3 regions of the Paenibacillus sp. CMAA1364 genome follow, and region 1 is predicted to be linked to each of the others. Evidence: riboswitches for the same ligand, from Rfam matches in the RefSeq annotation. Region 1 holds a riboswitch; each other region holds the start of a gene.
The links. A riboswitch is a leader RNA that binds a small molecule or an ion and turns the genes downstream of it on or off. The one in region 1 is predicted to bind cyclic di-AMP.
Positions count from the first base shown of each region.

Region 2: it holds a riboswitch for cyclic di-AMP, as region 1 does, so the genes downstream of both, ACH8E3_RS15510 (C40 family peptidase) here and ACH8E3_RS11505 (hypothetical protein) in region 1, are expected to answer to the same signal.
Region 3: it holds a riboswitch for cyclic di-AMP, as region 1 does, so the genes downstream of both, ACH8E3_RS11975 (3D domain-containing protein) here and ACH8E3_RS11505 (hypothetical protein) in region 1, are expected to answer to the same signal.

Region 1 covers NZ_JBITNB010000018.1:48,498-52,786, reverse strand. Annotated here, with positions in the region: gene kdpA (potassium-transporting ATPase subunit KdpA) at 1-1,321, opposite strand, end outside; gene kdpF (K(+)-transporting ATPase subunit F) at 1,371-1,448, opposite strand; gene ACH8E3_RS11505 (hypothetical protein) at 1,595-1,990, opposite strand; cyclic di-AMP (ydaO/yuaA leader) riboswitch at 2,115-2,298, opposite strand; cyclic di-AMP (ydaO/yuaA leader) riboswitch at 2,327-2,523, opposite strand; gene ACH8E3_RS11500 (hypothetical protein) at 2,816-3,646, opposite strand; gene ACH8E3_RS11495 (MTH1187 family thiamine-binding protein) at 3,793-4,095, opposite strand.
Region 2 covers NZ_JBITNB010000035.1:13,847-18,135, forward strand. Annotated here, with positions in the region: gene ACH8E3_RS15500 (GNAT family N-acetyltransferase) at 113-616, opposite strand; gene ACH8E3_RS15505 (C40 family peptidase) at 728-1,201, opposite strand; cyclic di-AMP (ydaO/yuaA leader) riboswitch at 1,205-1,342, opposite strand; gene ACH8E3_RS15510 (C40 family peptidase) at 1,529-1,996, opposite strand; cyclic di-AMP (ydaO/yuaA leader) riboswitch at 2,001-2,139, opposite strand; gene ACH8E3_RS15515 (hypothetical protein) at 2,343-3,167, opposite strand; gene ACH8E3_RS15520 (M1 family metallopeptidase) at 3,179-4,289, opposite strand, start outside.
Region 3 covers NZ_JBITNB010000020.1:11,277-15,565, forward strand. Annotated here, with positions in the region: gene ACH8E3_RS11965 (HD domain-containing protein) at 1-835, shown strand, start outside; gene ACH8E3_RS11970 (TatD family hydrolase) at 924-1,694, shown strand; cyclic di-AMP (ydaO/yuaA leader) riboswitch at 1,895-2,107, shown strand; gene ACH8E3_RS11975 (3D domain-containing protein) at 2,368-3,525, shown strand; gene rnmV (ribonuclease M5) at 3,647-4,201, shown strand; gene rsmA (16S rRNA (adenine(1518)-N(6)/adenine(1519)-N(6))-dimethyltransferase RsmA) at 4,198-4,289, shown strand, end outside.

The DNA.
Region 1 (4,289 bases):
CCAATGGGGTCATAAAGGAGATCGCCGTAGGTACTAAAATAATAAACGGATGTACCAGTATAACGAGTGCGATTAACTTCATTTCCTTCGCCTCAATTTTACGACCTAAGAACTCTGGCGTTCTCCCTACCATAAGTCCACAAATAAAGACCGCTAATATAGCGTACATAAGCATGTTCACAAGTCCAACACCCTTACCACCAAACACGACATTCAGCATCATGCCCGCCAGTGCTGCCAATCCACCCATAGGTGTTAATGTGTCATGCATATTGTTGACCGATCCCGTAGTTGCTGACGTGGTAACAGTAGAGAATAACGTCGATTGTGCAATACCGAAACGGACCTCTTTTCCTTCCATACTCCCTTGCGAAGAATCAATACCTAATGCATTAATCGCTGGATTACCCGTCTTTTCGGATATATAACTAACGCTTAATAGAATCATGAATAGAATCATCATAGATGAGAATATAACCCATCCTTGTTTCTTGTTCTTTGCAAACAGTCCGAACATATACGGTAACGATGCCGCTAAAACCCACATACTTAAGATTTCAATAACATTCGTTAATGGACTGGGGTTCTCAAATGGATGGGACGAGTTGACTCCAAAGAATCCACCACCGTTTGTTCCAAGATGTTTAATGGATTCCAGTGACGCGATTGGGCCCATCGCGATTTGTTGCGTTACCCCCTCAAGCGTTGTTATCGAAGCTGTTGGCTCAAATGTCTGTGGTACTCTTAAGCCCACTAATACGATCGTAACAAGAAGTGCTAATGGCAGATAGATACGAATAATGGCTTTGACGAAATCCTCGAAGAAGTTACCTACACCTTTCGCATGTTGAGTAATTCCTCGAATAAAGCAGACTGCAATCGCAGCTCCCGACGCTGCCGAAGTGAACATCATCATTGTAATGATGGCCATTTGTGTGAAATACGTCAGACCACTCTCACCACTGTAATGCTGAAGATTGGTGTTGGTCATAAAGCTAATGATCGTATTCAGAGCAAGCGATGCTTCCATATTCGTATTGCCCGACGGATTTCCTGGTAGCCATCCTTGCAGACGGAGAATGAAGTAACCAAGGAACACTAATACTGCATTAGTAGCCATTACACTCAGTGCGTATTGTTTCCAATTCATGCTGTTACGGTTTCTCAAACCGATGATCTTGTAAATACCACGTTCAATAGAACCAAATATGTTATCCGTGCGATTGGGTTCATTGGAGAATACATGAAACATATAAGTACCTACCGGCTTTACCAGCAGTATTAGCACAACAATCACAATTCCTATTTGCAGTAAGTCCATGCTTTATATCCTCCTTAAAGGGGTGAACTCTTCATATAATGAATCTTGTCTAGAATTTTTCTGGATTGATCAACGCATAAATGAGGTAGATGAAGATGACTATCATCAACGGAATCAGAATAATCATTGCTCCCCTCTCCCCCTATCTACCTGCTGTTCGCACCAATGTGTGAATAACAACAATAAACCGAAGCTACTGACTAAAGTAATGACCATGTAAACATCCATCATTATGGGTATGCCCCTTTCTTATACCGATTCTGTTCCTTCATTTTATTTCTCTGTTAGAAATCCAACATCCCCATTTTTCGTGTAAATGACATGATCTGCACCCAACCCTCTGTATATACCACGTGGGTTCCAATATCGAGTGACGATGCAAATCGCTTGAGAGGTCCACGGGCGGCAAATCTGAAGGTAACGACAACTCAAGTTAAGACTACTCTCAAAAATATAGATTCTTCCCACGTCAACCTGCGGGATGACCCATCTATTCGTTTTAAAGGTATCAATACGTATAACGTTCTCTACACCCATGTTCCGAAATTTCTGTTCTTCTACACGACTGTTTGTTAAAACTACGAATTTCCTTTTCATATCCATTAAGTGGATTATAAATTTAAGCCCATCCTCATTAGGAGCAACTACCATAATGCTCACATCGTCCATACCCAGAGCCTCCCATACATTTTAAAGGCAACAAAAAAGAAGCTCAGTGAAAAGGTGCTTTTCCCAGAGCTTCTTCGTAAGTTCATGATTAAATAAAACATGAACCAGCCAGAAGGCGGTTTGCTGCCTCTCCCTGTACGCTTACGAGGTTAGCTGTCGGATTCGGGCGAGGAAGTCGCCCTATTCTCAAGTCATTTAACACACACTCAAGAAATTCACCCCATAGAACTATCCGTTGTATCCACAGCAGATATTTCCGATTGGTTCCCCCGTTTCAGTAGTTACACTGAATTCAGCGTTCAAGACCATATCTCAATAACATTTACATATCACATTTCACTCTCAACCTTTTGCTTACGAAGTTAGCTGTCGGATTCGAGCGGTGAGAGTCGCTCTACCTCGTGAAGACTTCATGGTCCCCACAAGGATTCACCCCTGTAGCTACCTAAATTCGACTCTCACACCGAATAAAGATAACCACTTTTGGTTCCTCCGTTCTCCATCAAATGACGGAAATTCAGCCGCATTAACGATTGAATTTATTACCAATCTCTATTTCAATATGAATATTACACCCGTCGCGATCACCCGTAAAGGTGACTCAATGCCTTTCTAGAAGGGAATAAGTAGCGTGTAGATTGATAATAGCGATTACAAATTCAACTATCTCTATCCAAGTCATTCATACTCGCTATATCTCGGTTTCTTGTAAATATATTCATATTTTTGATGATTGCAACACAAAAAGGGTGCCACAGTAAAGTGGCCACCCTATATAATTGTATACCTATCTTCACGAGTGGGCTTGTAGTCAATCTAGACGAATTAAGGATTCTCCACCGTGACAGCCCCCACACTCGACGTCAGTGATAATAATGGCCCGCCCCCATTCCGCTCACTTTTTCCTTTGGGTGCTCCAACCACTTGACCAACATCGCTTTTCGCTTCGATTGTACATTTTAGTTGCTCAGCTAGGATTGCCTTAATACTTCCAACGTCCGTCTTTGCGCTCAGGGTGCTCTTGCTATCCATTTGCTGAATTCCCACAACAACACTGCCAACATTAGATGTGATTGTGGATTTCCCAACAATATGTGCTCCATCAATATCAATCGTGCCTACATCATTATGAATATCATAGGTTCCCGTTAGATTATGAAGCTTGATTTCACCTACGTTACTTCCGATATTAAAATGATCTACGGTTTCAGGTAATTCAACCTTGTAATTAATCGTAAATTTGATGAGGCCGTATTCCTCTTTCACCCATTTCCACATTTCCATTTTCTCCTTACCTTTGGGGTGTGCACTAACTTTTATTTGGTCCCCTTGTGTAATTACCGAGATCTCTGTCTGACTAATAATCTCATCATATTTGGATTCGTGTGAAGGCTTATTCGGAAATAAGAGCGTTGCGATCACTTTCATCTGGTCACCTGTAGTCGCTGTTACTTCAATGCTACCAACCTCATTTTTCAGAATCAATTCCGTTGCGGAACCTACCCCTTCTGTGCGTGAGATTTCTTTATGTATGCCGTCTTTCGTTAACTCCTTAGACCAATCAGAGACTTTATTCCCCATATCATCGTTGCATCCAACAAGTAATAGGACCGATAGTGCCACAACCGCTATGACTGATTTCTGTATTCTACGCATATCTACGAACCCCCAATTCAGTGTTATATTATTCCATCATTATACTTCATTAGATAATCAATAGAATCAATCTACAGACTAGTCAAATACTGGACTTTAGTCGGGGGACAGTACAATAACGAAATATAGAATGTTCTTCTTGTGACTTATTTCAATTTATCCAACACTGAATTCAACTTTTGTGCACTAGAAGAAGCCTTGTCTCGACGGTCATCCAACTTCACAGATGTAGAGACTCGTTGTGCTCCCGATAGAAATGGTGATTCATGTAATGCAGCAATAGCACGCCACACTAATTCAAGAGGTCCTTCAATAATGGTACTCATGGAAGTGAGTTGATACGTTATGCCTTCCTGATCTTTCAGAACCCGCTGCATGTCCGCAACATAAGCACTAAGACTCGTCGTTTGTGTTCCTATTGGAATAACCGTTACCTCTGCAATTGCCAAATGGACTTCCTCCTCTATCATTTCTTGATCTATTGTAACCATTTCATACCCTTTTCATAAAATATACCATAGAATTTTCATTTATGTTCGCTAATGTAAGTCGTAGAAGGGATGGCAAAGTTTTCACACCGCTTTCAAGAATGGATTTCATTAATTCATGTTTACAAACACAACATATTGAGTTAGATTTATAT
Region 2 (4,289 bases), on a different contig from region 1:
CTTATGTAAGCTAATAATCTTATTATAACGGATAGGGAACAGACATCATAGCTATTGTGTCAAAAAAGAAACAAAAAATCCAGTGAATATTATATTCCTCCATAAAGATGTGCTAATTATCATAGAGATTACTGGTTGGTCTATAAACCATGCAATAAAAAGGCTGCATGCCAGTGGGTGTAACTCGCTCATAGGTATCCGTAATTTCAAATCCTGACTGTAGATACACTTTAATGGCACGGTTGTTCCAAGTAAGTACCTCTAAGTCAATTTCATCATTAGGGCACCGTCGTATGGCTTCTTGAACGATAGAGTGTACAACGGATTTCCCTAAACCCAGACCACATAAATCAGGACGTAGACAAATACCCAATCGGATAACACCCTCTAATCTAAAAAATTGAGCAAATCCGTAGAGTTCGCCATGTTCATTCGTAATTGAAGCATATTGTGTTTCACGAATAGTGGGGTCACCGAACTCAATCCCTAACGCCTCCATCTGCTCCCAAGGCATCCAACCATAGATATCATAAGGGGAAGGGTGGATCCAACTGCATATGGCGCGGGCATGATCAATCTCCATAGTTGTAACCTTTAATTGGGGTAGAATCATCATTCGTTTCCTTTCTGTATAGAATATATGCTATTCATCTATCAAATCATGAAAAAACCTACAGGGAGATTGAAAAGAAATCCCCACTGTAGGTTTAATAAAGTGAATAATTGTTTAATTATTAAGAGAAACAGATGCATGAGTATCATCGCTCATAATTCTTTTAGCACCGACGTAACCTTTTGTGTAATAGGCTTGGCTAAGTGAGTTAATAATAACACCTTTAGATGAAGATGCGTGTGCAAACTTGTCATCACCTACGTAAATTCCTACATGTGATACCGTGCCTCTTCCGTTAAGGCTAAAGAAGACAAGATCACCTTCTCTTAGATCACTACGCGAGACAGATGTCCCTGTTGCAAATTGAGAACTCGACTGACGAGGCAAGTCAATGCCAAGCTTATCAAAAATATACATAGTAAATCCTGAACAATCGAAGCCACTAGTGCTTACGCCAGCACTTTTGTACGCTGTACCAATCGTAGGCTTAATCGTTGCATCTAGCTTTGAATCTGCAAAAGCGCTTCCAGTTCCAACGGAGAGTAATAAAGTCATTCCTAGCGCAACTGATAATAATTTCTTCTTCAAAAAAATAACTCCTTCCGGTGCCTGCGAGGTTAGCTTAAGGATTCGGTTGAAGGTTCCCTATGATCCCTCTGTTGCAAGATCAATTCACCCAAGACGGTTCCCCCACTTCCCAGTATGTCGGGAATTCGGCTTTGTAGTTAACATATATGTTACAAATATGATTACAAAATTGTTACTATGTAGTTACTGGACTTATTGTAGCAAAGGATTGTAAATTTGGCAATTGATTCTTTCATATTTAGGGTGAATAATCTCATTTTCTTACGAAAAAGACTTAAAAAAGAGATACAGTCTCCTTTTTAAGTCCTATGATGGCATTTCTTATATTTAATTGTAAGCCGTGGCTTGATATTTAGCCGTGCTCATGACGCGCTTAGCACCCACATACCGCTTAGCGTAATAACTTTGATTGAGGGGACTGATCATAACTCCACGTGAACTAGAGGAGTGTGCGAACTTTCCATTACCCACGAATACTCCAACATGAGATACTCCCTTTCCAGAAGTATTAAAGAATACTAGATCTCCAGGTCTCATCTCATTGCGTGATACGGCCGTACCAGTCTTGAACTGTGCTGAGGATTGACGAGGTAATGTGACACCTAATTTCAGGAATACATAGCGAGTAAATCCAGAGCAATCAAATCCGTTGGTCGTTGTTCCACCGGTCTTATAACTTACACCTATCGTACGATCAATTACGGAGTCCATCGTTGAATCTGCAAATGCGCTACCTGTTCCAATGGTTAAAGCAAGAGCCAAGCTCAATACCCCTGTTGTTAACTTCTTGTTCAATTACGTTGTCCCCTTCCAATGCCTGCGAGGTTAGCTTAAGGATTCGGTTGAAGGTTCCCTATGATCTCCTGATTGGAGATCAATTCACCCATGAAATTGGATCCCCCGCCCCCTGGTGCTAAGGGATTCGGCTGATGATGCACCAATAAGTGACAATGTTTAGATAACTGAAAGTAATAATGCGTTCTAAAGGTTACAAAGTTGTTACTAGTGATATCTTAACAGAGCATCTACAGTTTAGCAAATGTATTTGTGTCTAAACGCCAATAAGCCTTCCGCTCTTTCGGAAGAAAGAGCGGAAGGCTTCCCATAACAATAGGATGGTAGCAAATATAATTGGATTCATTTATTTCATGTGAATTTTGGAGTACCATACATCAAATTGCGAAGAGATATGCCAAAATTTAAATAGTGATGATATGAGTGGGTATGACTGTTGAAGTATCAAAGTAATCAGTCCCGACCATATAAGTGAAAGACCTGTGAATAAACAGAAGAACACTAAACTGACTGCACCCAAAGTGAGAGAGATCCCTATCACGGGAAGAACATTACGCAAACAAATCTTAGTAGAGGAGAAGATATCTGCAGAACCCGTGATTCCAAATTGCATGAACAGCATGATTTGATGAATGACATATCGGTAAATGGCCCATCCCAATACATAGGGTATAATTTGAAATAGAATAGTCGGTGTCATGAATCCGCTTAGGATAGTCGTGTATAACTTAGGAATTAACCAGTATGCAGGAATTAGAACCAGAATACTTTCGATCCAGTAGAATAACATGATGGGTTTAGCATACAATCTCATACCCTGAAAGAAGTGAAGACCGCTCTCACCTTTACGTTCTTGATGCAGTCCATAGAATATGCCCGAATGAATGAAAGGGGTGAGAACCATCCGGAATAGTAACATACCTAGCAGAATCCACATATAGTTATGAACGGTTTGACTGTGCGTGAGATTTAATTGCCCCTCAACATAGAATAGAATCTGACTCAACTCCGTGGGAGGTGGATCTGGGTAGCGCTGAAGTAAAGGAACTACGACTGAATTCACTAAACGGTACAAAAAGTAACTGAATAGTAGTTGATATAGAAATAGAATAATCACAACATAGAATTGACTCTTTAAGCTTATCCAGCCATTAACAATATTTGTCCTCACTATGGTTCACCTCACCAAGACAGACTTCCAAGCCATACCTCAAGAAGCTTGGTAATACTGATATTAAAGCGGGATACCTTGTCAGTATCAATGTCCGCCTTTAAATAGTTGTTCATATATTTATTCTCCAATACAAGTGTATAATCTGGATCAATCTGAGCCCAAGACAGGGGAGACTTATAGTTTAGCTTGTATTGGATGGTGTCATCTTTTCCATTCCATGTCTTGTGTACGGTGTGACCATCGGCAAACGTGAACTGTATCGGAATATTGGCATATTGACCACCAATCCTACGCAAGCTAACGTTAGATTCATATTGCTTCTGCGAGGTATGGCTTAACTCCTGAACTGTAACGCTATCAATAGCAAAGTCTGTCATTTGTTTACCATAGACATATTGATCGAAGAAAGATTGCCATGATTTATGCGTAACTTGCTCTACAACCTTTTGGAAATCATGGGTTGAAGGATGGGAGAAGCGATACTTCTTGGCGTAGGTCATCATAATGCTATTCATCTTGTGCTGACCAACTTGGCGCTCAATACTCTTTAACACAAGTTTTCCGCGATAATAGACATTCTGAGCATAGTTATTCTGCGATCCATATTTCCAAGCTTCTTGTGTCATGGATGCAGGTGAAGAGATCATGGTAGCTTGGATGGGGAGATTAGGAACGATTCCGAATTCCTGTTCCATAAGTCGATCTTCTGCGTATGAGGTGAATCCTTCGTCCAACCAAGCTTCTTCGAATTCATTACTTGCAATCATGCCATAGAAATATTGATGTCCGATTTCATGAATAACTGTTCGCTCTAGCTCATAACCGGGTGAATCATCTTTCGCACCGAAGGCTGTAATGAGGGTCGGATACTCCATACCGCCTGCACCATTTCCCAATGTGGGTGGAACAACGATGGATAAGGTGGAATACGGATAAGGACCATACCACTTGCTGAAGTGCTTCAAGGCGGACTCTGCAGCATAGAAATAGCGATCCTTCATATCTTTATGGGCAGGGTCCAGATATAGCTTGATTCGAACACCAGGTACTTCAGGAGAAGAGAAGGGCTTCTCGGCTACAATGAAGTCAGGAGAGGCGGACCAAGCGAAGTCGTGTACA
Region 3 (4,289 bases), on a different contig from region 1:
GACATATGATAAGCCTATTGTGGTTAATCTCGTATCCAGTGCACTTGATGCTGATCGGATGGATTATTTATTGCGTGACGCTTACTATACCGGTGTGAATTACGGCACAATCGATATCGATCGGATCATAAGAATGTTAAGACCCTATCATGGAAGAATTGTCGTGAAGGAATCAGGAATGCATGCTGTTGAGGATTACTTAATGGCAAGGTATCAAATGTATTGGCAGGTGTACTTCCATCCCGTAACGCGAAGTTCTGAGATTATTCTAAGGCTTATTTTTAAAAGAGCTAAGGAATTGTATATAGAAGGTTATCACTTTGAATTTATGCTTCAACCATTTATCTGTTTGTTCAAGGGGGAAGTTACAGTAGAGCAGTATTTGAAATTAGATGAAGCTCTCATTCAGACTGCATTTATGCAGTGGACGACAGAGAAGGACAAGGTACTAAGCGAGCTTTGCTGTCGATTTATGCATCGCAAATTATATAAATATATTGAATTAGAACCACATGATAGAGATATGGTTCCTGAAATCTATGATCAATTTCATCGCAATGGTCTTAACCCAGAATATGACCTTATTATTGATTCTCCTAGCGATCTTCCGTATGATGTATTTCACTCCGGTGATGAAGTTAGTCAAAAGCAAATCTTATTGTTGAACCGGCAAGAGAAGCTAATGGAGATTTCGGAGGTATCTGACATTGTACGATCTATCAGTGGCCTCCAACGTGGTAAGTTTCGCTTGTATTATCCTGAACAGAAGGTTAAGAACGTATTAACAGCATTTACGCCTTCTGTTGCTCGTCTATTCATGGATTATACCAAGTGAAGTAATAACGGTATTCTGATAGAACCTCTTGAACCTACTAGCGGTTTATCTAGCAGTAAAACTACGATGACAAAAGGGAGTTAATATCATGATGTTATTCGACACACATACGCATCTCGATGCACCGGAATTTGACGAAGACCGCGATGAGGTAATTGCACGCGCAGTAGAAGATGGCGTTGGTAAGATGGTCAATATCGGTTTTAATAGAGAAACCATTCCATCCACGATGCAATTGGCTGAGAAGTATGACTTTATCTATGCGGCAGTAGGGTTCCACCCCGTTGATGCCATAACGATGACGGATGAAGATCTGGCATGGGTCGCATCACTATGCCAACATGAGAAGGTCGTGGCTATTGGAGAGATTGGGCTCGACTATCATTGGGATACATCACCAAAAGATGTACAGCAGAAGGTTCTTCGTCAGCAAATTGCACTTGCCCGCGAAATGAAGATGCCCATCGTGATTCATAATCGGGATGCACATGAAGATATCGTTAGAATTCTAAAAGAGGAAAAGGCACATGAGGTTGGTGGAATTATGCACTCTTTCTCTGGTAGTTGGGAGACTGCAAAGATGTGTCTTCATATGGGATTCCATTTGTCATTTGGCGGACCTATAACATTCAAGAATGCGAAACAACCTAAAGAGGTATTAGCTCAGGTACCGATGGATCGATTATTAATCGAAACAGACTCCCCATACCTTACACCACACCCATTTCGTGGAAAGAGGAATGAATCCTCTCATGTGAAGTTAGTGGCAGAGGCTGCGGCTCAAATTAAAGGCATAGAAATCGATGAATTAGCTCAAATAACCACCAAAAATGCCCTGTATTTATTTGGTATAACGTGAATAGCAGAGCAAATGGTACGAAAGAGTGAGATTAAGCTACTTAATCATGAGTTATGATTAAGTAGTGATGGAATATTACAAAGTTTTAACCATTTATACAGTTATTTGTGGTTGAATGCTCCTTTACAATATGTATCAAAACGCGATATCATCTTTTCAGTGATGTAAGCTAGTCAATTTAGTTAGCTTATTATTTTCATGAATCAGTCTCGCTTAATCTCCTGATTGTTGGAGAACGGGGGAACCAATATGATATATCCATCATGTAAAGGATATAAATCGTATTTGATTTCTTTTATTGAGTCTTTGGGGTGAATTCAAGGGCATCCGCCATGAGCGAATGACCTGAGATAGGGCAACTCTCTTTTGCCCAAACCCGACAGCTAACCCCGTCAGCGCAATGAAGAGAGGCCAACTCGTGCAGATAGTTCCCTTATTCATACAATGGGAAGCCGCGAAGGAGTTCCTCTAACTCTTTCTTTAGGCTTCTTTTATTTTTGAATAAAGACAATTTTGTCATCATACTCTTATGTAGGGGGTGACAACGGGACGAGAAGACTGGTTCATGATGCAGGATGGATATTGCTCTAGTATCCTGTAAAAATTTATTTTAGTCGCGTCAATTACACATCAGCTTTATTTCAGACGGCGGGCTATGAAGGAGGATCGGATAGTGGGCATTTTCAAGAACCAGACCCATGATTCATCATCATCCAGCATGACTTATGCACCACGTTGGAAGTATGAAAGTTTGAGTAAGATCTCTGTTGCTGCTATTGTATTAATCGCAATAACCCTGACTGTTCTATTAATTGTTAGTATTCAAGGGCGTAAACAAGTGTACTTGGTGATGGATGGGCAAGTGAATGTCATTGAGACCCAACATGCTATGTTACAGGAAATGTTGAATGAACAAGCTATCATGTTAAGACCGGAAGATAATGTATCCATGGCACTAGATAATAAGATTAAAGATGGCGATAAGATTCATATTCAACGTGCACTTGCGGTCAATATTACTGCTGATGGTCAGTCAGTCAATACGTTTACAACACAAGGGACCGTTAACGATACCATTAAACAACTAGGTATTACACTAGATGAGCACGATAAAATATTTCCTGATTTAAACACAAAGATTACAGATAAGTTGGACATTAGAATTGTTCGGATTAATAAACAGATGGTTGAGCGTGTGGAGACTATTCCTTTCCAGGTGATTAAGACTTCCGATCCCTCGATCATGAAGGGAAATGTCAAGATCGTACAGAATGGACAATCTGGGGCAATCGTACAACATATCGAGAAAATATATGAAGATGGACAATTTGTAACGATGAGTCTAGTCAATAAAGAAGTACGAAATAAAGTTCAAGATAAAGTCGTTGCTGTTGGCACCAAGGTTGAAGCACCTAAGCCCAAGCCCGCACCAGTTATTTTGGCCAGTGCAAAAAGCAGCAGTAAGCCAGAGATTGCTAATGTGAATAATCGAACCAGTAAAGCTGGTGTTGATTTTACGTATAAAAAGGTGCTGAAGAATGTATCTATGACCGCATACTCTTCAGAGGAGCCTGGTATTGGAACTCGCACCGCCTCGGGTACACGAGTAACCGAAGGACGTACGATTGCTGTAGATAAGAACGTTATTCCTATGGGCTGGTGGGTATATATCGAAGGAATAGGATTCCGTCGTGCAGAAGATACCGGTGGAGCAATCAAAGGTAACAAGATTGATGTGTACTATGATTCTTTACAGAATGCACGTAATTTCGGACGTAAGAATGGTAGAACGGTATATGTTATCGGACCGGTTAAGCCTCAATTGAACTAATATAATTTACAACAGCTTGCTATTCCTATACTATTAAGGACATATGGACGTCATAATAAAGAAGGGGATTTATCCTCTTCTTTTTGCTGTTGTTATTCCGGCACTGAAGGGAAGTATCGTTATGATCAAGGAAGTTATTGTAGTTGAGGGTCGGGATGATACGACAGCCATTAAGAGGGCGGTAGAAGCCGATACAATTGAGACAGGTGGTTCAGCGCTTAATGCACGTACCATACAACGAATTGCATTAGCCCAAGAGCGTAGAGGGGTTATTATATTTACCGATCCTGACCATGCAGGCGAACGAATCCGCAAAATGATTACCAACAAGGTACCTGGGTGCAAACATGCCTTTATCCCTGAAGTGGATGCAACGCGTAAAGGAGATATCGGGGTAGAGAATGCATCTCCTGAAGCTATAAGGCATGCCTTAGAACGTGTTCACACCTCCTATGAAGGTGTACCAAGTATGATCGATATGGAGGATCTCATAGAAGCGGGACTCATGGTTCATTCTGATGCGGCAAATCGTAGAATGGAAATGGGTAATATACTGGGCATTGGTTACTGTAATGGTAAGCAATTTCTAAAGCGACTAGCGATCTTCCAAATTACGCGTGATGAATTCGTTAGTGCTCTCGCCCAAATTGAAGAGGAAGGATTAAATACCAAATGAATGAAATAGATAGCATTGCCACACCCAAAAGAACAAAAGATATTATTAAGCGCCATGGTTTCTCTTTTAAGAAGAGCTTAGGTCAGAA